3 regions of the Idiomarina loihiensis L2TR genome follow, and region 1 is predicted to be linked to each of the others. Evidence: predicted binding sites of a transcription regulator. Region 1 holds the regulator's gene; each other region holds the start of a gene.
What was found. Region 1 encodes sigma-54, which starts transcription at its own class of promoters, with help from an activator protein. Its sites were predicted from a motif close to GTTGGCACGNNNNTNGNNT; they were not measured.
Positions count from the first base shown of each region.

Region 1 (10,483 bases):
GTCATCTGCCTTAATCGGCTCGGAAGCTTTCTTTTCAATCAGCTCGATGGTTTTATCAATGCCATTAGCCCGGATAACCGAAGAAATTTCACTTTGCTTACTGTTCAGCAGACTGACACCTTCAACAACTAAATCGTAGGCTTTCCAAATTTCTTCATCAGAGTCGTAACGTATACGAAAATCCAGACGAATTTCCGGGCGCCCTTCTTCTTTTATTCGCGCCTTCACGACGGCCGAACGTGCATCATCAGAAATTTCCTGACTAGGTTCAAAAGTGACCTTATGCTTGTCCTCGTCATACTGAGTAAAAGCACGGGCATACGTCGCCACTAAGTAATCGTAGAAAGCCTGGTAAAAACGTTCACGCTGTTCTTTTGTCGTGTCGCGCAAGTAACGGCCTAATACTTTCTTCGACGCATACATATTGTCAACATAAGGCATCATCTCATCTTCAACGACTTCCTTTAGATAATTAGGATCTGCGTCAATTTTGTTTCTGTCCGATGCAATGCGATCAAAGGTTTTTTCAGCAACTGCTTTCAATAACTCTTGCGGATCATCGTTACGAATTAAATCGGCTGACGCGGATGCAACCAGTACTAAGGTTACAAAAACGGCCGTTATCCATTGTTTTACTGCCATGGTGCTCTCCTTACCACTTATTCATTGCCCTGACTGAACAGGAATTGGCCTATCAGGTTTTCTAAAACCAATGCTGATTTAGTATCAGTAATGGTATCCCCGTCGTCTAACGTACCTACGCTGTCATCAATAAAGCCGGGTTCAAGTCCAAGATATTGCTCACCCAGGAGTCCTGACGTCAACACCGACAATGTACTGGCTTCAGAAAACTTGTCGTAATCTTTGCTAATGCTCATTGTCACACGCGGCTCATAGTAGTCGCCCGACAATGAAATATCAGTAACACGACCTACAACGACGCCACCTACTTTCACCGGCGAGCGGACTTTCAGACTACCAATATTGTCGAACTTAGCGTACAGGGTGTAACTGTCACCCGATGTCGTCATAGTCCCGCTGGCTGCTCTTAATGCAATAAAGAACAAAGCCAAAATACCGACGACAACGAAAACGCCTACCCATAACTGTGTTTTTCTTGATTCCATGGTTATCCACCAAACATGATAGCTGTAAGAATAAAATCGAGTCCTAGAATTGCCAACGACGCAGTCACTACCGTAGACGTTGTCGCAGCGCTGATTCCCGCAGAGGTTGGTACCGAACGATAACCTTTATACAAAGCTATCCAGGTAACAACAAAGGCAAATACAATAGACTTAATAATGCCGTTCAGAAGATCATCCTGCCAATCGACTGCCGATTGCATGACTGACCAAAAAGCCCCTTCATCAACACCCAGCCAGCCGGAGCCAACCAGGTAACCGCCGTAAATTCCAACGGCTGAGAACATCAACGCCAGCAGTGGCATACTAACCACACCAGCCCAGAACCTGGGAGCAATCACACGGCGTAAAGGGTCAACCGCCATCATCTCCAGACTGGAGAGTTGCTCAGTGGCTTTCATAAGACCGATTTCAGCAGTGAGTGCGGAGCCCGCTCGCCCCGCAAATAACAGACCGGTAACGACAGGCCCCAACTCACGCAGCAACGACAGCGCAACCATAGGCCCCAGACTTTGCTCAGCACCATAGTCAACTAAAATAGTGTAGCCCTGTAAGCCAAGCACCATACCGATGAATAAGCCACTGACGATAACGATGAGCATCGACAATACGCCGACGACATACATTTGTTTAATAAAGAGCGGCCATGACTTAGCTGGTTGCGGCTTGCCAATAATGGCACCCATTAACATAGCCAGGGCGTATCCAATGCCTGCCAGGCTATCCAATACCTGGCGACCGACAGACCGTATAAACTGGATCATTCCTTGCCCCTTAATAAGTCCGTTGTAAAATCGTCATCTGAATAATGAAATGCTACGGGTCCATCTGGAGCGCCGTTCAAAAACTGCTTAATAATTGCGGTCTCATTATTGCGCAGTTCATCCGGAGTTCCCTTGCCGACCACTTTTTTGTCGGCGATGACATAAGCATAATCCGCAATCGATAACACTTCTTTTACGTCGTGCGATACAACAATAGAGGTCAAACCTAGTGACTCATTCAAAGATTTAATAAGCTTTACAATGACCGCCATAGAAATAGGATCCTGACCCGCAAACGGCTCATCGTATAAAATTAATTCAGGATCCAGAGCTATAGCCCTTGCCAGAGCAGCTCTACGAGCCATACCACCAGACAGTTCTGACGGCATAAGGTGACGCGCACCACGCAGACCCACGGCCTCAAGCTTCATTAAAACCACGCTGCGAATAATTTCTTCGGGTAAGTCGGTGTGCTCGCGCAGTGGAAAGGCGACGTTCTCGTATACCGACATGTCGGTGAACAACGCACCACTTTGAAACAGCATGCTCATGCGCTTGCGTAATTGATACAAAGCGTCGCGTTTTAACTGCGGGACTTCCTCTCCGGCTACTTTGATACTGCCGCTGTCAGGCTTAAGCTGTCCACCGATAAGGCGCAACAGCGTCGTTTTACCAATGCCACTAGGCCCCATGACAGCAACCATTTTGCCTTTCGGAACATCTAACGACAGGCCGTCATAGACCCGATGGCTTCCATGCGCAAAAGTCAGATCTTTAAGTTCTACCAAGTTTGTCACGACAGTTTCCTGTTACGAGTTTATCAGCCTTTATTCTAACGACTGTCGGTATAGTCTGATACCGAAAAAGTGTTGCAAATTTTATCAGCGAATTGATTCTATTTCTGTCAATTCATCGACAAGCTTCAGTAAATATTGTGCAAAATCTTCACGTTCATGCACGCAGGCGTCACACAAGTTGAGTTGCTCAAACAAGCGAGCACCATGAACCGCGTAAAACAGAGTTTTCCCAACTTTGCTTCCGGCAATACGTTCCAACCGCTGTAAAGTCAGTGCTATATGCTCTTTTAAAGGGCCCAACAACTCCGGGTTAGTCGCAGCGGCAGCCAGCATTCCACTGCCTAGCCGAGAACATTCAGCGTCCGTATCAAGCGCTGCTAGTAAAATACTTTTTAATTCGCCTTTTGGGTCATCGGCAAACTGGTGATGATATTGCTCACGAAGTTTTTCATAACGTTCGACACGGCGTTTTAACATAGCCTGCAGCAAACAATCTTTGCTCTTGAAATGATAAAGCAAACCACCTTTGCTGATGCCCGTTGTCTGGCTCAAGGCGTCAAATGTAAGGTGCCCTGCACCCTCGGCAGCGACCAATTGATCTGCGGCATCCAGAATGACGTCTCTGTTGCTGGGTCGCCCTGCGCCTTTTTTCTCTACCATGGTGTATTCACTTTACCTACACTTACTTTATCAACCGTCTGGTTGGTATAGTAATTATTTTTGTAATAAAATACAAGATTTACCTGTGTACGGTAGGCAGAGTTGTACCGAATGACGTATTATACAGGGCAAAAGTACAACGCCAGAGGCATGACCATGAAACAAGTCACCCAGAACTTTCGGCTACTGGGCGAACAAGTACTGGATATCGAAAAGAAGGCGATTGAAGGCCTGTATCAATATTTGGATGATAATTTCGATGCCGCCTGCCAAACTCTGTTTAATTGCAAAGGCCGCGTTATTGTCACCGGCATGGGTAAATCCGGTCATATTGGCGGGAAAATAGCTGCCACACTTGCCTCAACCGGCACACCAGCGTTTTTTGTACATCCGGGCGAAGCCAGCCACGGAGATTTAGGCATGGTTGCGGCTCAGGATGTGGTCATTGCGATATCTAACAGTGGCGAAACGGCCGAAGTGCTGAATATTATTCCGGTCATTAAACGTCTGGGCGTGCCCTTAATTTCAATGACTGGCAAACCAGGCTCCACTCTTGCCCGACTGGCTGATACTCATGTTTGTATCGCAGTTGAACAAGAGGCCTGTCCGCTCGGGTTAGCCCCCACGGCTTCTACAACAGCAACTCTTGTCATGGGCGATGCGATGGCGGTTGCTCTGCTCAATGCCCGCGGCTTCACCGCCGACGACTTTGCACTATCACACCCCGGCGGCTCGCTGGGTAAACGCCTGCTATTGCGGCTGCATGACGTGATGCACACTGGCGAGCGTGTTCCGGTTATTCCAGCCGACGCTATTATTAGTGATGCGTTACTGGAAATGTCGCGTAAAGGCTTGGGTATGACCGCGATAGTTGATGAAAACCAACGTCTCGCCGGCATTTTTACAGACGGTGACTTACGTCGCATTCTGGATAACCGAATCGATGTCCATAAAACTCCGATAGCTGAAGTTATGACCCGCTCCTGTATTACTGCGAACGAGGACATGCTGGCCGCTGAGGCATTAAAACTCATGCAGGACCGAAAAATAAATGGGCTGATAATTACCAACGACGATGGACAGCCTTGTGGCGCAATGAACATGCATGACTTACTTCAGGCGGGAGTGCTCTGATGGAATGTATTAATACCTGGTACGGCGACATTGAAAAAAGCCTGTTTAAACGTTTTTCCGAAATAAAGCTACTGGTTCTGGATGTCGACGGGGTGTTTTCCGACGGTCGCATATACTTAGGCAATGATGGTGAGGAACTGAAAGCGTTTCACACCCGGGATGGCTTTGGCATGAAAGCACTGAAAAAATCAGGTGTTGAAACGGCAGTCATTACCGGACGAACGTCACGCATTGTTGAACACCGTATGGAACATTTAGATGTCGGCTTTATTTATCAGGGACAGAACGATAAAACAGCCGCTTTCGATGAGCTACTAACGAAGTTAGGCCTTAGCGCGGAGCAAGTTGCTTATGTTGGAGACGACACCCCCGATTTAGCTTTAATTAAAGCGGCGGGTCTGGGGATTGCAGTCCAGGACGCTCACGCATCGGTACAACAACAGGCCGATTATATTTCACGCTGCCATGGTGGACATGGTGCCGTGCGCGAAGTCTGTGATTTAATCATGCTCAGTCAAGGGCAACTGCACCTGGCTACAGGAGCCAGTGTGTGAGCCGACGCGTTACTGTCATTCTAATTTTATTATTCGGTGCCGGGCTATTGCTTGTCTGGCGCCCTTTTAGTGATGATGCTGATGGTAACAACGCGGCGACAACACGCACTATGCAGCCCGATTTTACCGCTTTTGGGCTGGAGACGCGTATTTTCGAAAGTGACGGTTTACTGGCTCACAAGATAAAATCTGAGAAAATGTCTCACTATAACCAAATTGGCCTGACCGAACTTAAGCGTCCGGTTTACACGGTCTTTTCTGAACAAGGCGAAGAGCTTTGGGAAGTCAGTGCCGCGCAAGGCACTTTCTACGACGATCAAACCCTGATTTTAGAGCATGATGTTGAAATACTTGCTTTAGAGCCGGATACTCACATCGAGCAAGTGTTAACCGAGTACCTGATTGTTGATTTAAAAAATGAGTCAATGAGCACAGAACATCCTGTAAGCATTCACGGACCACGGCTATTAATTCGGGGTAACGGTATGACTGCGGATCTGAAAGCTGAACGAATGGAGCTAAAAAGACATGTTAAAACGATTTTCCAGCCTGCTGAGTAAACTCATCCTGGTTGCCTTAATACCCTCAGCGGTTATGGCTCAGGGCAAGTCTGACTTTAGTAAACCCATGGAAGTTGAGTCGAGTAAGGAAGAGCTTGATATTAAAAATAACCGCCTGGTTTTAACGGACAACGTTATTATTCGTCAGGGCACCTTATTAATCCGCGCCGATCGACTAGAAGCATCCGCCAGCGAAAGCGCCGAGCAAGCAGATATTTTTATTGCAGAAGGCACTCCTGCTACTTACAGCCAGACGCTGGACGACGGCAATGAAATTAACGCTGAAGCAAAAAAAATCACCTATTTTCAGTCGGAACAGCGACTGGAGCTTAGTGGCGACGCTCGCATCTCTCAAGGTAGCAGTAGCTCAAGCGGCAGTTTGATTACTTATGATTTGAATAAACAAACGGTAACGGCAAGCAGTTCAGGTGAAGAAGACAGCCGTGTTATCACTATTTTTACGCCTAAACCAAAAACCGATACCGACGAAAAAAATAACGAGAACCCTTAATATGGCAACTTTACGAGTCAAACATTTAGCCAAAAGCTACAAAAGCCGACAAGTCGTTAAAGACGTTAGCCTGGAAGTAAGTCAGGGGCAGGTTATTGGTTTACTGGGCCCCAACGGGGCAGGTAAAACCACAACCTTCTATATGATAGTCGGTTTGGTTAATAGCGATAAAGGTCAAATTCTGCTGGATGACAATGACCTTACATTACTGCCAATGCATGAACGGGCACGCCGGGGTATTGGGTATTTGCCGCAAGAGGCTTCCATTTTTCGCAAATTGACCGTGCGCGATAATCTGATGGCTATTCTGGAAACTCGTAAAGAACTTTCAACCAATGAGCGTGAAGAACAGCTTGATGCTTTGCTCGAAGAGTTTCATATAGGCCACATAGCGAATAGCCAGGGCATGAGTCTTTCAGGCGGTGAGCGCCGTCGGGTTGAAATTGCCCGCGCCTTGGCAGCGGAGCCTACGTTTATTTTGCTGGACGAGCCTTTTGCCGGAGTTGACCCTATTTCGGTTATTGATATTAAAAAGATTGTTGAACATTTAAAGCAACGTGGTATTGGTGTACTTATTACCGACCACAATGTGCGCGAGACATTGTCTGTTTGTGAACACGCTTACATTGTCAGTCATGGTGAGCTTATTGCCAGTGGGGATGCAGAAAGTATATTATCGAATCAACAGGTTAGAGACGTTTACCTCGGTGAGCAGTTCACCCTATAACGTGATACCGGGACAGTCATTATGAAGCAAAGTCTGCAGCTAAAAATTGGTCAGCACCTGACCATGACGCCACAACTCCAACAGGCCATCCGCCTGCTGCAGCTTTCCTCGCTCGATCTTCAGTCAGAAATTCAGGATGCATTAGACAGCAACCCGCTGCTGGAGGTTGAAGGCGAAACGAGTAACGACGCGGATCAACCCGAAACTCGCAATATTGAAGAAAGAGACGACAGTCAGCGGGAAACATCCGACGTTATAAAAACTCAGGAAATGCCTGACGAGCTGCCGGTCGACAGCAGTTGGGACGACACCTACTCCAGTCATACCCCGGCCAACGGTGCGGCTTCTTCGGGTAAATCCTTCGACGGCGACTTTGAAGTCTATCAGGGCTCTACCAGCGAGTCTTTGCAGGATCACCTGCTTTGGCAAATGCAACTTTCTCATTTTTCGGAAGAAGACACCGCCATAGCTGAAGCCATTATTGAAGCCATAGACGACAATGGCTATCTAATGGTTGATGTTAATGAAATTATCGAAGCTGTGCGCCTACCCGAAGTGGAAGTAGAAGAAGTCTGCATGGTGCTTAAGCGTATTCAGCATTTCGACCCAATTGGTGTCGGCGCACGCAGCGTCAGTGAATGCCTTGCCATTCAATTACGTCAACTAAGCGACGACACTGAATACAAGCAGGTTGCTCTATGCTTAGTGACTGAACATATGGACTTACTTGGCAGTCGCGATTTTCGCACCATTCAGCGTAAACTGAAGCTATCGGAAGACGATTTACGTCAGACTATGCGGTTAATTCAACAGTTGCACCCGCACCCGGGCGAGCAAGTTGCGCAGCAACCCGTTGAATATGTTATTCCCGATGTGGCCGTTACTAAAAAAAATGGTCGTTGGATGGTCGAATTAAACCCGGACAGCGTACCTAAACTAAAAGTGAACGAAGAATACGCGGCCTTGAGTAAAGCAACAAAGTCAGTAGCCGACAGCCAGTACATAAAAAACCATACGCAAGAAGCGCGCTGGTTCATAAAAAGCCTGGAGAGCAGAAACGATACGCTGCTGAAAGTGGCCAATTGCATAGTACAGCGCCAGCAGGGCTTTTTTGAGCATGGTGAAGAAGCTATGAAGCCAATGGTTCTGAACGATGTTGCTGAAGCCGTGGATATGCATGAAAGCACAATTTCACGCGTAACGACACAAAAATACTTACACTGCCCAAGTGGCGTATTTGAGTTGAAATATTTTTTCTCAAGTCATGTCAGTACAGAGGGCGGTGGCGAGTGTTCAAGCACGGCAATACGTGCTTTAATTAAGAAGATGGTCGCTGCTGAAAATCGCAGTAAACCGTTAAGTGACAGTAAGATTGCTGAACTGATAGCCGAACAAGGTATCCAAGTAGCAAGAAGGACAATTGCGAAGTATCGGGAATCGTTAAACATTCCATCATCGAGCCAACGCAAAAGTCTTTTGTAACTTTGTTAACTGCAGAAGGAAGACGTTATGCAAATTAATTTGACCGGTCATCACATCGATATTACCGAAGCTCTGCGTGACTACGTGGACACAAAATTTGCCAAGCTGGAAAGACATTTTGACCATATAACTAATGTTCACGTCATCCTAAATGTTGAAAAAACGATTCAAAAAGCGGAAGCTACGCTGCACGTGAATGGCGGTGAGCTTTTCGCCGACGCAAAACACGAAGATATGTACGCGGCCATCGACGGTTTAATTAATAAACTGGACCGTCAGGTGATTAAACACAAAGAGAAAATGAAACAACATTAATCCATGCAACTGAGTGAATTGTTAAGCCCCGACTGCACCAAGTGTGCAGTCGAGGGCGCAAGTAAAAAGCGACTACTTGAAACCATTAGTCAAATCGTAGCCCCTAAGCTGTCTGGCATTACCCGTCATGACATTTTTGAGAGCCTGTTAAACCGTGAGCGTTTAGGCAGTACGGGAATTGGCTTAGGTATCGCAATTCCTCATGGCCGCTTACCTAATGCGAATCATCCGGTAGCGGTATTACTGACCTTAGACGAACCTATCGAATTCGATTCTATTGACAACCAACCTGTCGATATTATCTTCGCGCTTCTGGTGCCGGAGTCAGAGCACGAGAACCATCTACAAACATTGGCCACAGTGGCCAGAAGAATGAACGACAAAGACTGTACTCGCGCACTGCGCCACGCAGATTCTGATAAGGCGTTATATCAATTATTTGTGGGCGAAGGTGAACAGTCGCCATGCAACTGATCATTGTTAGTGGTCGCTCCGGCTCAGGTAAGACAATTGCCTTGCGCGTACTGGAGGACTTAGGCTTTTATTGTGTTGATAATTTACCAATAAGCCTGCTGCCAACTCTGGTGCATGCAGTCATAGAGCAGTATCAAAAAATAGCCATTAGCATTGATGTTCGCAACCTACCGGAGCACTCCGAAGAGCTGCTGGACTCTCTGAGCTTTTTGCCAAAAGGCGTTGAACCGGAAATTCTGTTTATTGACTCTGACGACAACACCTTACTAAAGCGTTTTGGCGAGACTCGTCGCCTGCATCCGTTATCGCAAAAAGAACTGCCTCTGCTAGAAGCGCTTCAGGCCGAACATAAAATGCTTGAACCCATTATGGAACGCGCAACCTGGCGCCTGGACAGCAGTGATTTATCGCTGCACCAATTAAGCGAACAGGTCACTGAGCGGGTGCTGGGACGAGCGGATAAAAAGCTGATTATTGTGTTTCAGTCTTTTGGCTTTAAATATGGTTTACCCAAAGACGCTGACTTTGTCTTTGATGCGCGCATTTTACCTAATCCGCACTGGCAACCCGAGCTTAAGCTGCTTACCGGTCTGGATACCGACGTGCAGATTTTCTTTCGTCAGGAACCTTTGGTGACTAAATTTATTTATCAGCTAGAAAACTTTCTTGATACCTGGTTGCCACACTTCCAGCGCAGCAATCGAAGCTACCTGACCATAGCTACCGGTTGTACCGGTGGTCAGCACCGCTCGGTTTATATTTCTCAGCAGTTAGCCGAGCGTTTTGAACAGAAAGCTGTAAAAGTTCAGGTAAGACACCGGGAACTGAAAACCCATGGATAAAGTTTGCAGAAAGCTAATTATTCGCAATAAACTAGGCTTGCACGCACGTGCGGCAACAAAGTTAGCGCAATTAACGCAGGAATTTGAGTCAGACATTACTGTCACTCAGGGTGAGCAATGCGTTAACGCTGCCAGCGTTATGTGCCTGATGCTACTGGCCAGTCAACAGGGTAAAACTGTTGAAGTCTGTGCCGAAGGAAAAGACGCACAAGCAGCACTGGATGCCGTTAGTGCTTTGTTTGAAGATCGCTTCGAGGAAGACGAGTAAGCATGATTGCAGAGCTTTCCGACAAAGAATATGCCATGCAGCGCATTCAGGAGGTTAACTCCGCGCTGTCCGATGGCATGTTCGTTGCTGCACGCCGTATGCTGCATAATATGCCGGCATGCGACGTGGCATTGCTGTTGGAATCCTCACCCCCCAAAAGCCGTTCCATTGTCTGGAAACTGGTTGACGTAGATGAACACGGCGAGATTCTTGAAGAACTGAACGAAGAGGTTCAGAAAGACATTATTCG
Region 1 covers NC_006512.1:412,737-423,219, reverse strand. The annotation lists gene IL_RS02070 (MlaC/ttg2D family ABC transporter substrate-binding protein) at 1-642, opposite strand, end outside; gene mlaD (outer membrane lipid asymmetry maintenance protein MlaD) at 660-1,127, opposite strand; gene mlaE (lipid asymmetry maintenance ABC transporter permease subunit MlaE) at 1,130-1,909, opposite strand; gene IL_RS02055 (ATP-binding cassette domain-containing protein) at 1,906-2,706, opposite strand; gene IL_RS02050 (TetR/AcrR family transcriptional regulator) at 2,791-3,366, opposite strand; gene IL_RS02045 (KpsF/GutQ family sugar-phosphate isomerase) at 3,523-4,500, shown strand; gene kdsC (3-deoxy-manno-octulosonate-8-phosphatase KdsC) at 4,500-5,054, shown strand; gene lptC (LPS export ABC transporter periplasmic protein LptC) at 5,051-5,614, shown strand; gene lptA (lipopolysaccharide transport periplasmic protein LptA) at 5,583-6,125, shown strand; gene lptB (LPS export ABC transporter ATP-binding protein) at 6,127-6,852, shown strand; gene IL_RS02020 (RNA polymerase factor sigma-54) at 6,874-8,334, shown strand; gene hpf (ribosome hibernation promoting factor) at 8,362-8,649, shown strand; gene ptsN (PTS IIA-like nitrogen regulatory protein PtsN) at 8,653-9,123, shown strand; gene rapZ (RNase adapter RapZ) at 9,114-9,965, shown strand; gene IL_RS02000 (HPr family phosphocarrier protein) at 9,958-10,233, shown strand; gene mgtE (magnesium transporter) at 10,236-10,483, shown strand, end outside.

Region 2 (10,483 bases), 870 kb from region 1:
ATCCAGAAAGATTAAACTCAAAGTGTCAGTCTTTTGACAATCCTGTAACAACGTAACTAACTGAAAATAAAGAATATTATACTGGCATCTATTTTGCATTACCTTCTCCATAGTTGTTAATTGGAGATGTCAGTATGGCCACCTACCATCAAATTATTGATGCCATGCCTAACGCTGTTATTTTACTGGACAGTCATGGGGTCGTGGATTATTGCAATGACAATGCCACGAGCCTTTTAGGACACCCTCTGAAAAAGTTTTTATGGCGGGAACTGGTTAGTGAACTGTTTGCTCCCAAAGCGGATGACTGGCACGAAGTGTCTCTGCGTAACGGGCGCCGGGTTCGTTTAGATACTTCGGTTGTGAACGAAAAACCGGGACAGCTTATTGTCCTGACAGACTTAACTGAGACCAGGCGTCTGCAAAATCGTATCAGTCATTTACAGCGCTTGTCTTCGATGGGAAAAATGGTGGCTTCGCTGGCACATCAGATAAGAACGCCACTCTCTGCCGCTATCCTTTATGCGCAAAACCTAAAGCAGGGCAAGATTTCAGCGGCTAAACAACAGCGTTTCTCCGACAAACTACTTTCCCGCCTGCATTCGCTGGAACAGCAGGTCAATGACATGCTGTTGTTTGCCAAAAGTGGTGAGCAACCCATGCTGGAAGAACTCAGTACCAATAGCTTGATCCAGCAGGTGTTAATGAATACAGAGAGTTATGCCGAGCAGCATCAGGTGAAAATTAATTGTAATGATCCAAACTTGGGTGTGGTGTTGCGAGCCAATCAGACCGCATTAGTTGGGGCAATACAGAATTTGGTTAACAACGCAGTTGATGCTAGCCAGCCCGGACAGGAAGTGTTGTTGAAAACCGATGTTGATGGCGGTAGCTGGAAAGTTTCTGTTATCGATTCCGGCTGCGGCATTCCGGCCGAAAAGCAAGACAGTGTATTCACCCCATTTTTTACTGAAAAGTCTAATGGAACCGGCTTAGGTCTGGCGGTTGTCCAAACCGTGATAAAAGCGCATAACGGCTTAATTGACTGGGAGAGTCAACCAGATAAAGGCTGCCGCTTTACCTTATCACTGCCGGTGTATGAATGGTCAGAGAATAAAATGAAAGAGGTACGTTATGGTTGAGCGACAGGTATTGGTTGTTGAAGATGACGTATCGCTGCGTGAAGCAATTATCGATACACTGGAACTGGCTGACTGTCAGTGCCTTGAAGCAGCCAACGGCGAAGAAGCTTTGCTTATTTTGAAAAAGGAATCGGTGGCACTGGTTATCAGTGATGTGCAAATGCCGGGAATTGATGGCTTACAACTTCTGCGCAGCATGAATAATCAGCAATACGATATTCCGGTTATTATGATGACGGCCTTTGCCAAGGTGGATGACGCAGTTGTTGCTATGCGCGAAGGCGCCGTCGATTATCTGACTAAGCCGTTCTCAATTGAAAAGCTACAAACACTGGTTCAGCGTTATCTGCCTGATGGCGCAATTAACGATATTGAACCGGTAGCAGAAGAAGATTCCAGCCAGGCAGTACTGGCTATGGCACGAAAAGTCGCGGCCAGTGAAGCGAGCGTTATGGTCACCGGACCAAGTGGCACCGGTAAAGAAGTGCTGGCGCGTTATATTCACCAGCATTCTGACCGTTCAGACGGGCCTTTTATTGCAATTAACTGCGCAGCTATACCGGAAAACATGCTGGAATCGATGTTGTTTGGTTATGAGAAAGGCGCCTTTACCGGCGCCAATCAGTCATCGCCAGGGAAGTTTGAGCTGGCGCAGGGCGGTACTCTGTTGCTGGATGAAGTTACTGAAATGGCCATGCACTTACAGGCTAAGCTGTTAAGGGTGATTCAGGAGCGTCAGGTCGAACGTTTGGGGTCACGTAAAACCATACAGTTGGATGTCCGATTAATAGCAACTTCTAACCGAGATTTACAGCAAGCGGTGCGCGAAGGGTTATTACGTGAAGATTTAATGTACCGGCTAAACGTGTTTCCACTGCACTGGAAGTCTTTACGTGAACGGCCTGCGGACATTGTTCCTCTGGCAGAGAACTTATTGCAGCGACATAAACAGCGCTCTGGTATTAAAACGCCTGTGAATTTTTCCGCTGCAGCAGAGCAGCAGTTAATGCGTTATTCCTGGCCGGGTAATGTCCGCGAGCTGGAAAATGTGGTGCAAAGAGCTCTGGTTCTGCATCGCGATGGAGAGATTCAGCCGCAGGATCTTATGCTGGAACTGAACGACATTGCGGAAACCGTTAGCGTGTTTCCAGAGCAAGTGGATACGCCCGAAGAGAAGTCAGAAAACCTCGATGAGTCACTTTTCCATCAGGAATACCAAATTATCAAAGAGGCGCTGCAACGGCATCAGGGAAAACGTCAACCGGTCGCCGATGAACTTGGGATTAGTCCACGCACGTTGCGCTACAAGCTTGCGAAAATTCGGGAACAGGGGTTGACTCTGACCGGCTCATAATACGGTCTTGAAATACCTCTTTCATTACCATTAGCCCTGTTTCTCAGGGCTTTTCTTTGTACCTTAAAGCCGCGATTAAAAGTTGGCATTTTGTTTGCATAACTAACCTTAAATAAAGTCAGTGATGAATTTTTGACGGGGTTAATTATGAAAGTGGAAGCAAACGCACTTTACCAACAGTTACAGTCTATGGCTACGCAGGCTTCCCAGCGTGATCAGCCTACGAATGTGAACGCCCTGCAAGGCAATACCGCTCAGGCTGATTTTTCCAATATGCTGAAAAATGCATTGGATAACGTCAACGAACTGCAGCAAACCTCAGGTGATTTAAAAACTCGCATGGAACTCGGTGACCCGAATGTCACGCTGGAGCAAACCATGATAGCCAGTCAGAAGTCGAGCATAGCGTTTGAGGCAACAGTTCAGGTGCGCAACAAAGTGGTTGAAGCGTACAAAGAAATAATGTCAATGCCGGTATAACCGCTGCATTACTGGAGATATAAGTCGTGGCTGAATCAACAGATTTAATGGTACAAGATACTGACTTACCGGATAGCAACAATTCTGGTAATGAAGACAGTGGTGAGAAAACCGGCATCATGACGATGCTGGGCAACTTTGACATGCTGCGTCAGGTCATTGTCGTGCTAGCGTTAGCTATCTGCGTTGCTATCGCTGTTTTTATTATGCTGTGGGCGCAGGAGTCAACTTATCGTCCATTAGGTCAGTTAGAAACGGAGGAGTTGATCAGCACCCTCGACTACATGGATGCAAATGGCATTGAATACCAGGTGGAAGGCAATACGGTTTCAGTACCTGAAGAAAACTACGATGCTATTAAGTTGCAACTGACCCGCGCTGGTGTTGATTACGGTAATTCGACCAATAACGGCTCTGAAATTTTAATGAGCGAACCGGGTTTCGGCGTTAGTCAGCGACTAGAACGTGAGCGCCTCATTCATTCCCGTGAAGTTCAGTTAGCGCGCGCTATTGAAGAAATCAAAAAAGTGTCTGCTGCCCGAGTATTGCTTGCCGTACCTAAAGAAAATGTTTTCGCCCGTCGCGAAAAAGAACCCAAAGCGTCGGTTATGCTGAATGTTCGTGGTGGTACCTCGCTCAGTGAAGAAGAAGTCGCGTCAATTGTGGATATGGTCGCGTCATCCGTTACCGGTCTGAACACCGAGAGCGTAACCGTAACTGACCAGGCTGGCCGCCTGCTCAACTCTGGTTCACAAAGTGCGTTGGCAGCGAAAAGTTCGCGCGAATACCAAATTGAACAAAAACGTGAAGAAGCCTACTTAGAAAAAATAGACAGTATTTTGATTCCTGTGCTGGGCTATGACAACTATACCGCACAAGTTGACGTGACTATGGACTTTACTCAGCGTGAAGAAACTCAGCGGCAGTTTAATCCTGATATGCCAGCCATTCGCAGTGAAATGACAGTTGAAAACCGCTCGATGGGTAGTGCAATTGGCGGTATTCCTGGCGCGTTAACAAATCAACCCCCACTGGATTCAGACATTCCTGAAGAAGCTGGAGATGGCACTGCCGGTGGCGGTGCTACGGGCAGTACTCACCGTGAAGCAACCCGTAATTATGAGCTTGATAATTCAGTCACTTATACCCGGAACCAAACCGGTACCATTAAGCGTTTGAGTGTTTCTGTTGCGGTTAACCATGAAGCAATAACAAATGAAGCGGGCGAAGGCGAAACGCAAGCGCGTAGCGCTGAAGAAATCGCAAATATTCGCCGTTTGCTGCAAGGTGGTTTAGGTTTTGATATTAATCGTGGTGACAGTATTGAAGTGGTGTCAGTACCGTTCGCGCAGTTGCCTGACTTAGGTGCCGGTGAGACGCCAGTGTGGGAAGAACCATGGTTCTGGCGGGCTTTCCGTCTGGTGATGGGCGCACTGGTTATTATGGTATTGATTCTGGCGGTGGTTCGTCCAATGCTGAAGAAACTGATGAATCCGGAATCGGGTGTGGAAGATGATGCCGATGCGTTTTCCGATGAGGAATCGATGGGCGATGAAACCATTGATCTGTTATCCTCACAGTTTGATGAGAGTGCAGTTGGGTTTGGGGCTGATGGTAGCCTGCAACTACCGGACTTGCATAAAGATGAAGACTTGTTAAAAGCGGTTCGCGCGTTGGTTGCCAACGAGCCTGAGCTGTCCTCACAAGTGGTTAAAGCGTGGTTGAACGAAGATGCCTGATCAAGATACTAGAACCAAACGCGGTAAGGTTGAGTTTGATGTCGACACTTTAGAAGGTGTTGAGAAAGCGGCTATTTTACTGCTTAGCTTATCGGAAGAAGATGCGGCTCAGATTCTGAAACATCTGGAACCTAAACAGGTGCAGAAAGTGGGTATGGCAATGGCGAGCCTGGAAGATTTTAACCAGGACAAAGTAAACGCTGTGCACCATTTATTCCTGGAAGACATTCAGAAGTTCACCAATATTGGCTTCAAGAGTGAGGAGTTTGTGCGCAAGGCACTGACCTCCGCACTAGGTGAGGACAAAGCCGGTAACCTGATTGAACAGATTGTCATGGGCGGCGGTTCGAAAGGTCTTGATTCACTGAAGTGGATGGACTCTAAACAGGTAGCCACTATTATCCGTAACGAACACCCGCAGATTCAGACCATTGTCCTGTCTTACCTTGACCCCGAGCAAAGTGCAGAAATTATGGCGCAGTTCCCGGACAAAGTACGTCTGGACTTAATGATGCGAATAGCCAACTTAGAAGAAGTTCAGCCAGCAGCCTTGCAAGAACTGAACGAAATTATGGAAAAACAATTTGCAGGTCAGGCTGGTGCTCAGGCGGCGAAGATGGGCGGCCTGAAAGCGGCAGCCAATATCATGAACTATCTGGATACCAACATCGAAGGTCAGTTGATGGACTCTATCCGCGAGCAGGACGAAGAGATGAGTCAGAGTATTCAGGACCTGATGTTTGTGTTCGAAAACCTGGTGGAAGTCGACGACCGTGGTATTCAGGCCTTGCTGCGTGAAGTGGAAGGTGAAACTTTGCAAAAAGCGATGAAAGGTGCGGACGACGCGGTTCAGGAGAAAATATTCAAGAACATGTCGAAACGTGCCGGCGATATGCTGCGTGATGACCTTGAAGCTATGGGGCCGATTCGTATTAGCGATGTAGAGGCCGCACAGAAAGATATTCTGGCAGCGGCGCGCCGTTTAGCTGACGCAGGTGAAATTATGCTTGGCGGCGGTGGCGGTGACGAATTCCTATAAGGGTTTAACGCATAATGACGGATGATAAAGACGCAACCCAGCTTTGGGATTTACCTGACATGACCTCGGAAGAGCTTAAGCAGGGCTCTCAGGTAAATGCGTTAAACAAACCCCGGCGCTGGCAATATGAGCCGCCGGAAGCGGACAACGAACAGGAAGAAGAGCTTAAGCCTCTGACCGCAGAACAATTGGAAGAAATTCGCCAGGCCGCACGCGAAGAAGGCCATAAAGAAGGTTTTGACGAAGGCCGCAATGAAGGCCTTAAGAAAGGCTATGACGAAGGTTACGAAGCTGGTAAAAAAGACGGTTTTGAAGCCGGTGAACAGCAGGGTGTTGAAGCTGGTAAAGAAGCCATGCAGGAGCAACAGCAGCAGTTAAGAGTTTTGCTGCAGAGTTTGTCTCATCCGAATGAACGTATTACCGAAGCGGTTCAGGACGAGTTGATTGATATGGTCACTGAGCTGACGCGGGTCATCTGTCTGGATTTCGCTGCTAATTCAAAAGAACTCATCGTAAAAGCCGTGCGCGAAGCTATTGCGGTCTTACCGGTTACTGATCAGCGAGTCATTATTCATCTGAATGAAGAAGACTTAGCTATTTTGCAAAGTACATTCAGCGAAGACGAACTGAAAGAAAAAGGCTGGCTGCTTAATAAAGACGATTTACTGGAACGCGGCGGTTGCCGGGTTACTACAGAAAGCTCCACCATAGATTACACCCTGACCAGCCGTATGGAAGATGTGTTCTCCAAATTAAAAGGTTAACCCATGAGCGCTTCTGAGCAGTTAGTGAAACAACTACGCAAAAAACGTGAGCGTATCCAAAAGCCATCAGTGGCTGTGTCGGGCTATCTTACCCGCGTGGTTGGTTTAATGTTTGAGGCTGTTGGCTGTCGTGCTCCTGTGGGGTCAAGCGTAGCGGTTGAGGCTGACAGTGGTGATATTGAAGCCGAAGTGGTGGGGTTTGAAGGCAACATCAGTTACTTAATGCCCACCGAAGACGCTCATGGCGTTATTCCCGGAGCCAGAGTTCGTCCACTAAACCGCAAGAATCAATTGCCGCTGGGTATGGAGCTGCTGGGTCGTGTTATTGATGCTCGTGGCGAGCCCCTTGATGATAAAGGCCCCATTTTTTCTGACGGAAAAACCTACCGAAGCAAACCCATGAACCCACTGAACCGACGTCAGGTGAAGCAGCCGCTGGATGTTGGAGTAACGGCTATTAATGCCTGCTTAACCGTGGGGCAGGGGCAGCGAATGGGGCTGTTTGCCGGTAGTGGCGTGGGTAAAAGTGTGCTGTTGGGCATGATGACTCGCGGTACCACGGCGGATGTGATTGTAGTTGGCCTGATAGGCGAACGTGGCCGGGAAGTAAAAGAGTTTATAGAAGAAATCCTCGGTGAGGAAGGCCGTGAAAAAGCGGTTGTAATAGCAGCGCCGGCAGACCAGTCGCCGCTTATTCGTTTACGTGGTTGTGAAACGGCCTCTCAGGTTGCCGAATATTTTCGTGACCAGGGTCTGAATGTGTTGCTGTTAATGGATTCACTGACTCGTTACGCCATGGCGCAACGGGAAATTGCCCTTGCTGTGGGTGAACCACCGGCAACCAAAGGTTATCCGCCTTCTGTTTTTGCTAAGTTGCCAGCATTGGTCGAAAGAGCCGGTAATGGCGGCGACGGACAAGGTTCTGTGACCGCGTTTTATACGGTTCTGACCGAGGGCGACGATTTGCAGGATCCTATTGCGGACTCCGCGAGAGCAATACTGGACGGACATATTGTACTGAACCGGGAACTGGCCGACAGCGGTCATTATCCGGCAATTGATATTGAAGCTTCTATTAGCCGGGTTATGCCACAGGTTGTTTCGGAAGAGCATATGCAACAGGCGATTAAAGTTAGACAGTGGTACTCAAGTTACCGTCGCAATCGCGACTTGATTTCCATTGGCGCATACACCCGCGGAAGTGACCCGGCTATCGATCAGGCTATTGCAATGCAGCCGCGAGTAAGTATGTTTTTGCAACAGAAAATGCGGGAAGTTGTGAACTATGATGAAAGCTTGTTGCTGCTTAATCAGCTAGTCAATCCGAAGCAGAAACAGTCAGCGGGCATGTAATTTATGGCTGAGTTGGCACAATTGGAAATGTTACTGGAGTTGGAACAGAGGCGCGAAGATAAAGCCGCACAGGATTTCTCTCAGGTACAGCAACAGGTCCAGGAGCAACAGATGCGCCTGGACGGTATGTCAAAATATCGACTCGACTACTTAAATCAGTTGCAGCATCGCGGGCAAAGCGGGATTGCCTCAATTCAGGTAGGGCAGTATCACGCATTTGTCGGTAAATTAGATGAAGGTGTTGAACAGTTGCATCACGATATTATTAAGTTGCAGCAAGTGTTACAACAGCGCAAAGATCGTTGGCTGGCGCAGCGTCGCAAGCGCGAGTCGATAGATTTTTTAATAAAAGAAAAGCGCAAGCGTGAGCAAATAGCAGAAGCCAGAAAAGAACAAAATAATCTGGACGATTTTAGCAGCCAGCGTTTTATTCGCGCCAGAAAATAGTTGGAACGAAATTTGCTTAGATACTTACTAGATATTGTTTGCTCAGCTATTGAAAATAGCGCAAGCGCATTGCGAAGTATTATTAAGCAAGGCGTCAATAAGCACTTAATTCAGGAATAAAACTATGCAACAGCTGCTTAATTTAACCGAGTCTGCCGACAACTTTGCACGTATTGGTAAAGGTAACGATCTTTCATTAAAGAGCACCGATGGTGATAGCGGTGAGTTCTCGCGGCTGATGCTACAACAAAATAGTGGCGATAAAGAGCTGCAACAACTGGCCGCCAAAATTGAAGCTTACCAGAAAGCCGGTAATGACGGTGAAGGTGAGGTTGAAGGCAAAGACATTGAACGCAAAAATATTGGCGAGCCGGTGACCCGAAATTTATGGGAATTGTTGCAGCAAATGAAGCAGGAAAGTGCTGAAGTTAGCTCTGAAGGCGAAACCGTGGTTAGTGACGAGATTGATCTTGCTGCGGGCGATGGCGAACTAAAAATGACAGATGAGCAACTGGCGGAAATGCTGGAAGCTTTAATGGCTAAGCTGGATTCTGCCGATGAAGGCGAGGGCGATGCCGTTATGACCGATGCCGAGCGGCAGAAGTTTGCCGATGAGCTGCTGGCCGGCATGACCGATAGCGATAAACAGGCACTGCAGGCAAAGCTTCAACAGTTGATACAGAGTGCAGAACAGGGCGAAGGCACTGAAAGTGCCGTTGAAGATGCCGGTAAGTTCATAGTTAATTTGCTTGAACCCCTTTTACCCAAAGCCGATGCTGATAAGTTATTAGTAGGTAATGAAAAAGCGTTAACTCAGGCTTTGAATGAGGCGGCAGAGCGAGTACTGTCTCAATTGTCTGCATCTGCGGATAAAAACACAGGCAAGCCGCAAAGTGCTGAAGAATTAACAAATTTGCTTAAGCAACTGGAGCAGCAGGTTTCCGCACAACAAGCGAAAGGCGAAAGTAGTGAGTTGAGTTTAGCGGAGCAAAAGAAACTGCAGCAGTTTACTGCCGAGTTACGCAAAATTTTAGCCAGCCAAAATGGCGGTGGAGATAAATCTCAGGCTTTGACTCAGGAACAGTCGGCTAAAGCTGAGCAATTATTGGCTGAAGTAAGGCAATTATTAAAAGGCCGTACAGGACTGAGTGAAAAGTCGGTAGGGGGTAAGGCGTCAGAGTCGGTTATTACAGCAACAGATGTCAAAGCCGGTAAAGAAAAATCTGGTTCTGGCGATATTGGTGCTAAAAGCTATGACGGTAAGCAAACGACTAAAGCTGCTTCTGTGAATACAGCTGTTGAAGCAGAAACAAAGGTAGCTGATGCGGTTCAGCAGGGACAAGTCTTTCGGAATAACACCGACGCTTTAGTTGACGCCAGTGCGGCCCGGGCCATTCAGGGGCAAATGGTGTCAACCGCGCAGGGAACTGTAGCTGCGAATGAATCCAGTCAGGCTAATACTTTGCAGGCATTGCAACGTCCATTAGACTTGCAGCAAACGGAAGCGTCGCAAAAATTGCAGGAACGCATCAATATTATGATGAGCAGGAATATCCAGCGTGCGGATATTCGTCTGGATCCGCCGGAACTTGGTAGTGTTCACATTCGCGTTAACATGAGCGGTGAGCAGGCATCAGTGCAGTTTCAGGCCCAGACACAACAGGCTCGAGATGCGTTAGAGACGACCATGCCGCGATTACGCGAAATGCTGGAGCAGCAAGGCATAAATTTAGCTGATACCCAGGTTGGAGAGCAAAGCAAAGAAGGCGGGCGCACCGCTGGCGGGCAAGCCGGAGGATCTCATGATGCGGAAGACTGGGCTGTTGAGGGCGAAATAGCTTTAGAAGAAGGCCGGGTGCTTGCTGACGGACAAGTCGATTTCTATGTCTGAAACGGTATATCTAAAGCGGCTATCAAGCTATAGTAACTGTCGGTGGGCGGTAATACAGGAAATTGAGCATGGCAGAAGATAAAGACAACAACGATACGGAACAAACTGAAGAGCAGACCGGTGGTAAGAAGAAAAAACTGATTATCTTCGGTGGTATCGGTATTGTTTTAATTATTACCGTAGTCCTGGTGTTGTGGCTATTCGGTGGCTCGTCTGAGGGTGAATCAGCTGCTGCCGAAAATGGTATGAGCAGCGCAGCGGCACCGTCATCATC
Region 2 covers NC_006512.1:1,282,025-1,292,507, reverse strand. The annotation lists gene IL_RS06190 (sigma-54 dependent transcriptional regulator) at 1-15, shown strand, start outside; gene IL_RS06185 (sensor histidine kinase) at 135-1,142, shown strand; gene IL_RS06180 (sigma-54-dependent transcriptional regulator) at 1,135-2,496, shown strand; gene fliE (flagellar hook-basal body complex protein FliE) at 2,644-2,976, shown strand; gene fliF (flagellar basal-body MS-ring/collar protein FliF) at 3,024-4,715, shown strand; gene fliG (flagellar motor switch protein FliG) at 4,708-5,754, shown strand; gene fliH (flagellar assembly protein FliH) at 5,769-6,518, shown strand; gene fliI (flagellar protein export ATPase FliI) at 6,522-7,871, shown strand; gene fliJ (flagellar export protein FliJ) at 7,875-8,318, shown strand; gene IL_RS06145 (flagellar hook-length control protein FliK) at 8,443-10,209, shown strand; gene fliL (flagellar basal body-associated protein FliL) at 10,278-10,483, shown strand, end outside.
Region 2: IL_RS06145 (flagellar hook-length control protein FliK) is a predicted target of sigma-54. The motif match lies at 8,355-8,373, and genes of this name have one in related genera.

Region 3 (10,483 bases), 950 kb from region 1:
ATTATCGTATCCGTGCCCAGGGTATCTCTGATTTCTTCAATGACTTACTGAGAATAGAGCCTTGTAATTCCTCACACCCTATTTGCTTTAACAGTAGCAGCTTGGCGCGATCATTGATGCCCGTGGCTATGGTTGTTAAACCTCGGGCTCTGGCCATTTTGATCATAGAGGCTAACTCTCGTTTTTGATCGCTGTGAGACGTGGCTTTTTGCACTAATTCCTCAGACAGTTTTACCGCATCTACAGGCAGCACAAAAAGTGACTGTATAGTGGAGCGGCCTTCCCCAAAATGCGAGGCAATAACATTACAGCCAATGCTGCGTAGACGTTCCAGATAGCGTTTCGATTTGTCTGACAGTGACATTAAGGCTCGTTCACTGACCTCGATATTAATATTTTGTGCTGGAAATTTGGTTTCCTGCAGCTCGTGCGCTAACACATTAAGTACAAGCGGGTCGACAATGTCATTAATGGTCACGTTAATAGCGACGCGTACAGTCACTTTTTGTTTTTGCCATACCCGCAGGTCTTTAAATGTGCGTTGAATAATCCATGACGTAAATTGCTGAGTTAAAGAAGCCTCTTCTATCATTGGCTTAAATTCTTCTAAACTCATACTCCCCCGCTTGGGGTGCACCCACTTGGCTGAAACTTCCAGTACCGAAAAGTAGCCTGAATTGGTGTTCAGGCGTGGCTGATAGTAAAGCTGAATATCATTATTCTTCATTGCCTCGCTAAACTGACGCGAAAAAGTGACCTCTTCAATTTGATCAATGGCCTCATTTTGTTCCAGAAACGAAAACTGTTGTTTCTTTTGAAAGGCATTGAAGGCGTGTGACTGAGCTTCGTCGAAAACTTTCTGGTGGTCTTCTTTAAGTTGTTCTTTTTTCACCCTAAGCACACCAGCGGTGCTGTCCATTTGATAAGAAACACCGTCAATGACTATGGGTTGCTCCAAAAAGCTTTCTATTTTTTGTTGAAGTTCTTTTGAGTTTTCTTCAGCTTCAGAGCGAACCCCAACCAATTCGTTTCTTGATGTCTGACCAACTTGCACCTGGTCTCCAAGGAGTTTTTTCAGTTGAACAGCCATTTGCTTAACAAGTTCGTTGGCTTTTTCAGTTCCTACTTGCTGCTGAATTTTGTCCATATTCTGTAAGCGGAAGTTGAAAATATCGACCAGGTCATCGGGTGAACTGCCTTTTCCATGGCCAATGCTTTCTAACTGTCTTAGCAGGGCGTTGATATTGGGAAGGTCGGTTCCCTGGTATTTGAATTTGGCCGTTTGTTCGGCACCACTTAATTCTTTTATGACTTTGGCAACCATTCCCGCCATAGTGGCCACAAGAGTATAAGCAACCATGCGAAGCATCCAGCCGCCGACAATTTCGTTGCCGCTTATCAGCGACTCGGAAAAAGAAAAGGGGCTGAGTAATAGGCCACACATGAAACCAGCCAGGGCACCAATGCGTGACCCCAGCAGTAAACCGGTAAAAATTAATGGAAAGTAAAGTAGGTGCTCGTAAAGGCTCGGAAGCCCGCCCGTTATCTCAATGACCCTGATAATAGCCGCAATCAGTATCGCCAACACGAAGCCCATGAACACCTGTTTTTCGGCGTTCATCTCGGTGAAGTTGACGACACTTTCTTTGAGCCAGCTGGTAAAGCTGTTTGGGTCTTCCAATTTAGGCATTTATTCTTATCAGTTGTGATAAATTAGGCAGTTAGCTATCTTGAGGTTGTTATCAATCTTAACTTCTGTCAAGTATTTAAGCCGAGAATCATTAACATCAAGGAACCAGCTATGCGGGAATCTTTAGAACGGCGGTCATTTTTACTGACATTGATTTTAGTTAGTATCGCCTTCGCCTGGGTACTTATACCGTTTTGGGGAGCTATTTTTTGGGCTTGTGTGGTGACTGTTATTTTTTACCCGCTACAACAAAAACTGAAAAAGACGTTTGGAGACAAGCCAAACAGAGCGGCTCTTGTAACTTTGCTGATTGCATTGGTTATTGTGGTGATTCCGGCGCTGGGTATTTCATATTCCTTTGTGCAGGAGGGGGTTAGTTTTTATCAGCGGCTGGACGAAGGCAAAATTAACCCCGGTAAGCTCTTTGATGATATTCAAAAGGCGTTTCCGGTTATTAGTGACTTGCTTGCTCAGTTTGATATTAAAGCCAGCGATGTACGGGAGAAAATATCATCAGGAGCCGTTAGTGGTAGTAAGTTTTTGGCAGAAGAAGCGTTAAGCATCGGTCAAAATACATTCTCTTTTATCATTAGCCTCTCGCTAATGATTTATTTGACCTTTTTCCTTTTGCGAGACGGTCACTTGCTGATTGACCTTTTAGTAAAAGCGCTGCCTTTGGGCGATGAACGAGAACGTAAGCTGTTTACTAAATTTGCAGAGGTAACTCGGGCAACAGTGAAAGGAAACATTGTTGTGGCAATAGTTCAGGGCACATTGGGTGGCATAATTTTCGCGTTACTGGGTATTCCCGGAGCCCTGCTGTGGGGTGTCGTCATGGCCTTTTTGTCGTTAATCCCGGCGGTTGGCGCGAGTCTGGTATGGCTACCGGTATCTATTTATTTGTATGCGACAGGTAACTGGATAGCCGGTACCATTCTAGTGGCTTACGGGGCAATAGTCATTGGTTTGGCCGACAACGTACTGCGTCCGGTTTTGGTAGGGCGTGATACGAAATTACCGGATTATCTGGTGCTGTTTTCTACCTTAGGCGGTTTATCGCTGTTTGGTATTACCGGGTTTGTTTTAGGGCCGCTGGTTGCGGCCCTGTTTTTGGTGTTCTGGGATATCTTTATGAACGAGTTTAATAGCGTTTCTTAAAGTTGTGGGCGCGAGTATCCCCCAACACTGCCGTTGGGGGATAACACCCATTGCCACAACTGGATGTCGCGCGCACGGAATGCACCAGCACAGGACAGCAAATAGTATTTCCACATACGGTAAAACTCGTCATCAAACTGCTCTTTAATGGATGGCCAGGCGCTATCGAAGTTTTGAAACCAGGCCATTAAGGTTTTATCGTAATCGGCACCAAAGTTGTGCAGGTCTTCGCAGACAAACTTTTCTTCCAGTGCCGTTCCTATTTGTGAAATAGACGGAATTTCGCCATTCGGGAAAATGTACTTGCTGATCCACGGGTCGGCTGCGGTATCACTGACGTTTTTACCAATAGTGTGCAGCAGGAACAGGCCGTCTTCTTTGGTGCAGCGCAGAGCGACATCCATATAGTCGTCGTAGTTCTTCTGACCGACATGCTCAAACATTCCTAAGCTGATAACGCGGTCAAACTGTTCGTCCAGCTCGCGGTAGTCCTGTAGCCGGAATTCTACCGGAAGGCCTTTGCAGCGTTCTTTGCCAAGGGCTACCTGCTCTTTGGATATAGTGACACCAACACATTCGACACCGTAGTTTTCAGCGGCATACTGCATGAAGCTGCCCCAGCCACAACCAATATCAAGAACGCGCATGCCTGGCTTCAATCCCAGCTTTTTACAGCACAGTTCAAGTTTATGCCGTTGTGCTTCGTCAACGTCTTTGGCTTTTTCCCAGTAACCACAGGTGTAAACCATACGCTCATCGAGCATTGACTGATAAAGGTCATTGCCCATGTCGTAATGATGCTGACCAACCTCCCAGGCTTTGGATTTACTTTGTAAGTTGAAGACTCGGCTTTTTAAGGAATGGAAAATAAGGCGGGCGGGGTTAACTTCATCCTGAATGCCGGAGCGCAGTAGCTGGAAGAAAAACTGGTCAAGCGATTCGGCGTCCCACAAACGAGCCATATAGGATTCACCCAAACCAAGATTACCGCGCGACAGTGCCTGATCAAATACGGTTTCATCGTGAACCTGCATATCCCAGGCTCTGTCACCGTTAATGCGGATATCTGCTTTTGCTAAAAGCTCTTCAACATACTCTCGTGATGTCGACATATTTGTTCGCCCATTCCGGAAAATGATGGTTAAAAACGTTATCAAGAATGGGCGAAACTGGCAATAAAGAGCCTTTTACCCGTCTTTTTTCGACGTAAACTCAGGGTAAGCTTCAACGCCGCAATCGACTTGATCTAAGCCGATATATTCCTGCTCTTTAGTTACACGAATGCCCAATATTAGCTTCAGTATAGCCCAGACAATAAGACTACTGAAAAACACCCAGCAGAAAATGGTACCGACACCGGCTAACTGAATAACAAAGCTGGCACCGTCATCGCTGAGCGGCACCACAAGGGTACCGAAAATACCGACCACACCGTGTACCGAAATAGCACCGACCGGATCGTCAATGTGGAGCTTATCCAGCCCAATAATGGAGAGCACGACAATAAGCCCCGCAATAAAGCCGATAACGCCGGCAAGCCAGGGTTCTGGGGTAACAGGTTGTGCGGTAATGGCAACCAGACCGGCTAAGGCACCGTTTAAAATCATGGTTAAATCGGCTTTTTTCCACAACAGCTTAGTAAATAGCAGCGTGGCGATAGTGCCAGCTGCGGCCGAGGTATTAGTGTTTACCATGGCGCGGGCTATGGCATTGGCATCGTCAACGGTGCTTAGCGCTAACTGTGAACCGCCGTTAAAACCAAACCAGCCAAACCAGAGAATGAAGGTACCCAGCGCGGCCAGTGGCATATTAGAGCCGGGTAAAGCGTTGATACTGCCATCACTCAGGTATTTACCGGAGCGCGGGCCAAGTAAAAGAACCGCAGCAAGTGCCGCTGATGCACCGGTTAAATGTACAATGCTGGAGCCGGCAAAATCGACAAAGCCCCATTCTGTCAGCATTCCACCGCCCCAGGTCCATAAGCCCTGTACCGGATAAATGACCGCACTAAGCACGACACAGAACAGCAGAAAGCTCATTAGCTTCATACGCTCGGCAACGGCACCTGAGACTATCGACATAGCAGTAGCAACGAACACCATCTGAAAAAAGAAATTAGCGTCAGCCGCGTAAGCTGAGGTTGAAGGATCGGGGTACATGACTTTGTAGCCGATAACCAGGTAAACAATACAGGCGATGGCGTAGAGCACGATGTTTTTGGTCAGAATTTCGGTGGTGTTTTTGCTTCTGACCAGACCCGCCTCCAGCATGGAAAAACCAGCCGCCATCCACATAACCAGCGCCCCGGATATGAGTAAGTATAAGGTGTCTACCGCGAAAGTGAGTTGTTGTAAGTTTTGTGCTTCCATGATGGGCTCCTTAAAGGGCGTCTTGGTCGGTTTCGCCAGTGCGTATGCGAACGCATTGCTCCAGCGGCATAACGAATATTTTTCCGTCGCCGATATTGCCGGTATGAGCCGCGGCAATGACTACTTCCAGAGCTCGTTCGACGGTTTCGTCGGGAACCGCCAGTTCAATTTTCATTTTGGGCAGGAAGTCGACTTGATATTCGGCGCCCCGGTACAGTTCGGTATGCCCCTTTTGACGTCCTACTCCCCGGACTTCGGTTACTGTCAGGCCTTTGCAGCCAATTTCAAACAGCGCTTGCTTCACATCCTCCAGCTTGAAGGGTTTGATTAACGCAACGAGCATTTTCATGGTGCTTTCCTTATTAAAATATTGTTAAGCAACCCTTTAACTTCACGAAGCGTGCCAGAATTTAACTAGCTGATATTTATGAATAAATAATATTTACGTAATTTTTCTGCACAAAAAACGTGCGCCCCTTCTGTGCATTGCACCAAAAGTGCTATTGAACCAAAAGGGTACAGGGGAGATACTATTTACCTACAGTAGCGAATGATTAAGGGTGCAGTGGCATGAGAGTTGGCGCGCGGCAGAGCGATCTTATCGGGCAGACGGATTTACTTCGTATACCGTCGCTGTCTGATTTAACCGGATGCGATATCTTTATTAAATGCGAGTTCCAGAATCCGGGCGGCTCCATTAAGGATCGCGCGGCTAAGCAACTGATTGATGACGCTATGGAACGCGGCGAGTTAAAGCCGGGTATGACGGTGGTTGAAGGTACCGCCGGTAATACCGGTATTGGCCTGGCTGTTGTGGCAAAGTCTTACGGCTTGCGTATGTTAGCGGTCATGCCCAATGACCAGACACCGGAGAAAGAGCGCATGATCCGCTTGCATGGCGGTGAACTGATGGCGGTTGATCCGGTTCCTTTTAAGAACGAAAATCACTTCTACCATACGGCGCGCCGTTTAGCGGAAGAACGCGATGATTGCTGGTGGGCTAACCAATTTGAAAACACCAGTAATGCTCGTGCGCATTACCTTCATACTGGCCCGGAAATATGGGAACAAACCGAAGGGAGAATTGACGCTCTGGTGTCTGTGGCTGGAACCGGTGGCACCATTGGTGGTAACTCTCGCTTCTTAAAAGAGCAGAACCCGGAACTGGATGTTTGGGTGGTTGACCCGGATGGTTCCGGTATCTATGAGTTTTTACGCAGCGGCGAATATGTGTCGAATGGCGGCTCTATGACGGAGGGCATTGGTATTATGCGGCTAGTGGATAATTTCCGCCAGGCACGTATTGATCACGCGGTTAATTTGCCCGATCAAGATTTAGTGACTTTGTCACGTTATATCCGAGACGAAGATGGTATTGTTCTGGGGAGTAGCTCGGCGCTAAACGTGGCTGGTGCGTTGGCCGCAGCTTTACGAAAAGGTCCGGGACACCGCATTGTGACCTTTTCCTGTGACTTGGGTGAACGTTCGGTGAGTAAGCTGTACAACCCGGAATATTTGCGCGGACGCGGGTTAAACCCTGACCCGGAACCCATTGACGTATTAATGACGCGTTATCGCGAGCTTGGCGATAAGGTACTAGAGGTTAACTGGAACAATGACTAAACGTATTTTTGGGTGTTTGTTTTTATTGGTATCAGCAACCGCAGTTCAGGCGCAGGACGAGACGCCGGATGCGCCGTTCCATGACCTTCAAGTTCCGCAGTTTCTGGACATTGCGCACCGCGGTGCTTCCGGTTATTTACCCGAGCACACTCAGGCCAGCACCGTTATGGCTCATGGGCTGGGAGCGGACTTCATAGAGCAAGACGTGCAACTGAGCCGTGACAGCGTTCCGGTCGTTCTGCATGATGAAATTCTGGACCATGTCACCAATGTCTCCGAAGTGTTTCCGGAAAAGCATCGTCCCGATGGTAAATACTATGTGGTCGATTTTTCGCTGGAAGAGCTTAAACAGTTAACTATGGTCGCCCGGCATAAAGATTATGAGCTGGTTTACCCTAAGCGATTTTCTCACCCCGATGTTCACTTTCCTATACAAACGCTGGATGAGGAAATCAAACTGATTCAGGAGCTGAATCGCGTTCGGGATATGTCGACAGGCATTTATATCGAGATCAAATCTCCGCGCTGGTATCAGCAGCAAGGGTACGACGCGACGGCGGCAGTGATGTCTGTCCTGGCTCACAACGGATACCACGACAAACGGCCAACACCGGTTTATCTGCAGTCTTTTGACCCGGAAGTGTTACGTCGCTTAAAGCGTGAATTTAACTGGGACTTTCCGTTAATTCAGCTGGTGGGTGACAATGAGTGGGGAGAGACCGATATTGATTACAGCGCCATGCGCACGGGTGCCGGGCTGGAGTCAGTAAAAAGCTACGCTGAAGGTGTCGGCTTGTGGGTAAACCACGTATTGACCGGAGTGAATGAAAACGGTGAGCCTGAATGGGACAGTGTTTTAAAGTCAGCGGAAGAGAAAGGTCTGGATGTTCATGTTTATACCTTGCGGGCCGATGACTTACCCGAAGGCGTGGAGTCTCATGCGCAATTGCGCCAGTGGTTAAAACAAGCTGGCGTAGAGGGCGTGTTTACTGACTTTCCGGACAAAAAGTAAAGCGCATTTTGAAGCCGTCGCTGCCGTCATCGTAGTATTCCGGCAGAATATCGATGGTTTCGAAACCACAGCTTTGATACCAGTGAATAGCGGCCTTGTTGTCGCTTTTCACTTCCAGCGACATGGCATTAGCGCCGGCGGTTTTCGCCGAATTCAGCACTTCATTCATAAGCAGATTACCTACCCCTAAACCGCGAAAGCTCTGAGCTACGGCTATTGAGTACAGGCGCCATACTTTGCTGTTACGCCGGGTAAAGGCAATAGCGTACCCGGCTAAATCGTTACCTGAACGTGCTACCCAGCAATAGTTATGGCTGGATTCAATTACTCGTTTAAAACTGCGACGACTAATGCAACTGTAATTAAAAGTTGCACGTTCTAAAGAAACTAATTGTTCAAGGTCGTTCTTGTCTGCCCGCTCAATGCGAAACTCAGTATTCATCCAGGCGTCGTCCAAAATCAGCCATAATCAGCCGGTACAGCTCATAACCTAAGTGTTTGTCTTCCACACCAGATTCAATTGACGGGTTGTCATTAATTTCAATAACAACAGGGCCTTGCGGTGTTTGTTTAATATCTACACCGTACAGGCCGTCACCTATTAAGCGGGTTGCCTGTAACGCCAGCCGCACCACATCTTTAGGGGCTTGGTGCACGCCTAAAGTGGCAAAAGAACCGCTTTTACCTCGCGAGGACGACTCGCTGTGGTTATAAATTTGCCAGTGGTTACGCGCCATAAAGTACTGGCAAGCGTATATGGGGCGGTTATTCAGCACGCCAATTCGCCAGTCGTAGTCGGTTCTCATATACTCTTGTGCCAGCAGTATAGTGGACTGCTTAAAAAGCTCCGTTGCCACTTGTTTAAACTGGGCTAAGTCTTCTGCTTTTTCCACGCCAATAGAAAATGAACCGTCAGGAATTTTCAGCACAACCGGATAACCCAAACGTTCGCCTATTGCTTCGTAGTCGATATCTGATTGGCTCAACAAGAGTTCTGTTTTTGGTGTCGCTACCTTATGTTTATCCAGTAACTCTTTTAAGAACACTTTATTAGCGCATTTAACAATGGAGTCCGGGTGGTCAATTACTACCATACCGTTGGCTTCGGCTTTTTTCGCAAAGTGGTAGGTATAATGATTAATACGGGTGGTTTCGCGAATGAAAAGCGCATCAAACTCCAACAGACGATTGAAATCGTTTGCCGTAATCAGCTCAGCTTCAATATCGGCCTCTTTGGCGGCTTTTATAAACAATGACAGTGCTTTTTTGTCACTGGTCGGAATGGCCTCGTCCGGATTATACAAAATGGCCAAATCAAAACGGTACTCTTTGCGGGTGCGGGCTTTGCGCCACACACGTTTACTGAAATGATCCAGTGAGTTACCAAAAAAGCTTTGTTGCTCATCAGTTAACTGATTCAACGCACCTGATGTCAGCTTGTTAATATGCCAGCGACCGTTAAATTCCAGTTCAACCTTTAAAATAGGGCATGGGTAGCGCTCAAATATTTGGCGTGCAAAAGAAGCCAGTTCAGGCTGTTCGCATAAGCCAAAACAAATCAGTAGCGACAGCGACTTTTCGTCACGATTCTGCAAATATTTAGTGAGTGATCGGTCGGCGGTATTAATCAGTAACTGATAATGGGAAAAGTTGGTCAGGTCATTAATAGTCGCAACCGACGGCATAACTCTTTGTCCGCGAGCCTCTGCCAGCAGACTAACGTAGTAGCCGGTTGACAGGTAAGATAAGTCGTTACACAAATTTAGAACATGATAACGACTCTGCAAGTGTGCCGATTGTAAGTATTCACTTGCGGTGAGTAAGCTTTGACTAGGGTAATAAGGCTGCCAGTCGGCGGCGTTATCTATGATAAGGTGAACGTGTTGCTGCATGTCGTAAAGTACTCAGAAGTCGTTAAAAATAATGTAAGTTATTTGCTTATTATTTGCGTAATAAATGCAACTCACACTATATTAGAAAGACGACGGATAACAAGCAGATTTGCTGTTTTATCTTTTTCAAAGGAGTCAGGTGAATGCTGACAATTCTGGCAAAGCTGTTAAAAGCTTTGAATTCTGAAACCAGCGCCTGGGCACTGGCGTTAGCTGTAGTACTAGGAATGTTTATGGGGATAACCCCGCTATGGCGAATTCATAACTTAATAATTTTATTGGCGGCATTAATATTCCGCGTAAACCTCAGTCTATTCATTGTGTCTTTTGGTATTTTCTCTGGTATCGCTTACCTGCTGGACCCTTGGTTCCACAGTGTCGGTTTGAGCTTATTAGAAGCGTCAGGCTGGCAGGGCATTTATGAAGCACTGTATGCAACTGCCTTAGGACGCCTGTCTATGTTTAATCACACCATAACTATGGGCAGCTTTGTTATCGCGTTGATTGCCGCGCCGATTGTAGCTGCGTTGAGTTACTGGGTTATTGCCAATTACCGTAAAAGAATTCAGGCTCAAATAATGAAAATGCGCGTGGTGCAGGTTATTCGCGGTAGCCGTTTCTGGCAGATCTATACGGACTTTAGGGGGTGAGTATGAAGCGCAGTATCATTCGCTGGCCGGGACTGGCCGTTTTCGCCGGGTTCGTATTGTTGTTGGTCGCTATTTCCTGGTTGTTTCTG
Region 3 covers NC_006512.1:2,300,955-2,311,437, reverse strand. The annotation lists gene IL_RS11135 (EAL domain-containing protein) at 1-2, opposite strand, end outside; gene IL_RS11130 (EAL domain-containing protein) at 2-1,690, opposite strand; gene IL_RS11125 (AI-2E family transporter) at 1,802-2,848, shown strand; gene cfa (cyclopropane fatty acyl phospholipid synthase) at 2,845-3,960, opposite strand; gene IL_RS11115 (ammonium transporter) at 4,036-5,217, opposite strand; gene IL_RS11110 (P-II family nitrogen regulator) at 5,228-5,566, opposite strand; gene IL_RS11105 (cysteine synthase A) at 5,788-6,840, shown strand; gene glpQ (glycerophosphodiester phosphodiesterase) at 6,833-7,852, shown strand; gene IL_RS11095 (GNAT family N-acetyltransferase) at 7,827-8,294, opposite strand; gene IL_RS11090 (RimK family protein) at 8,284-9,744, opposite strand; gene IL_RS11085 (DUF2062 domain-containing protein) at 9,888-10,394, shown strand; gene IL_RS11080 (TIGR03545 family protein) at 10,397-10,483, shown strand, end outside.
Region 3: IL_RS11110 (P-II family nitrogen regulator) is a predicted target of sigma-54. The motif match lies at 5,607-5,625, and genes of this name have one in related genera.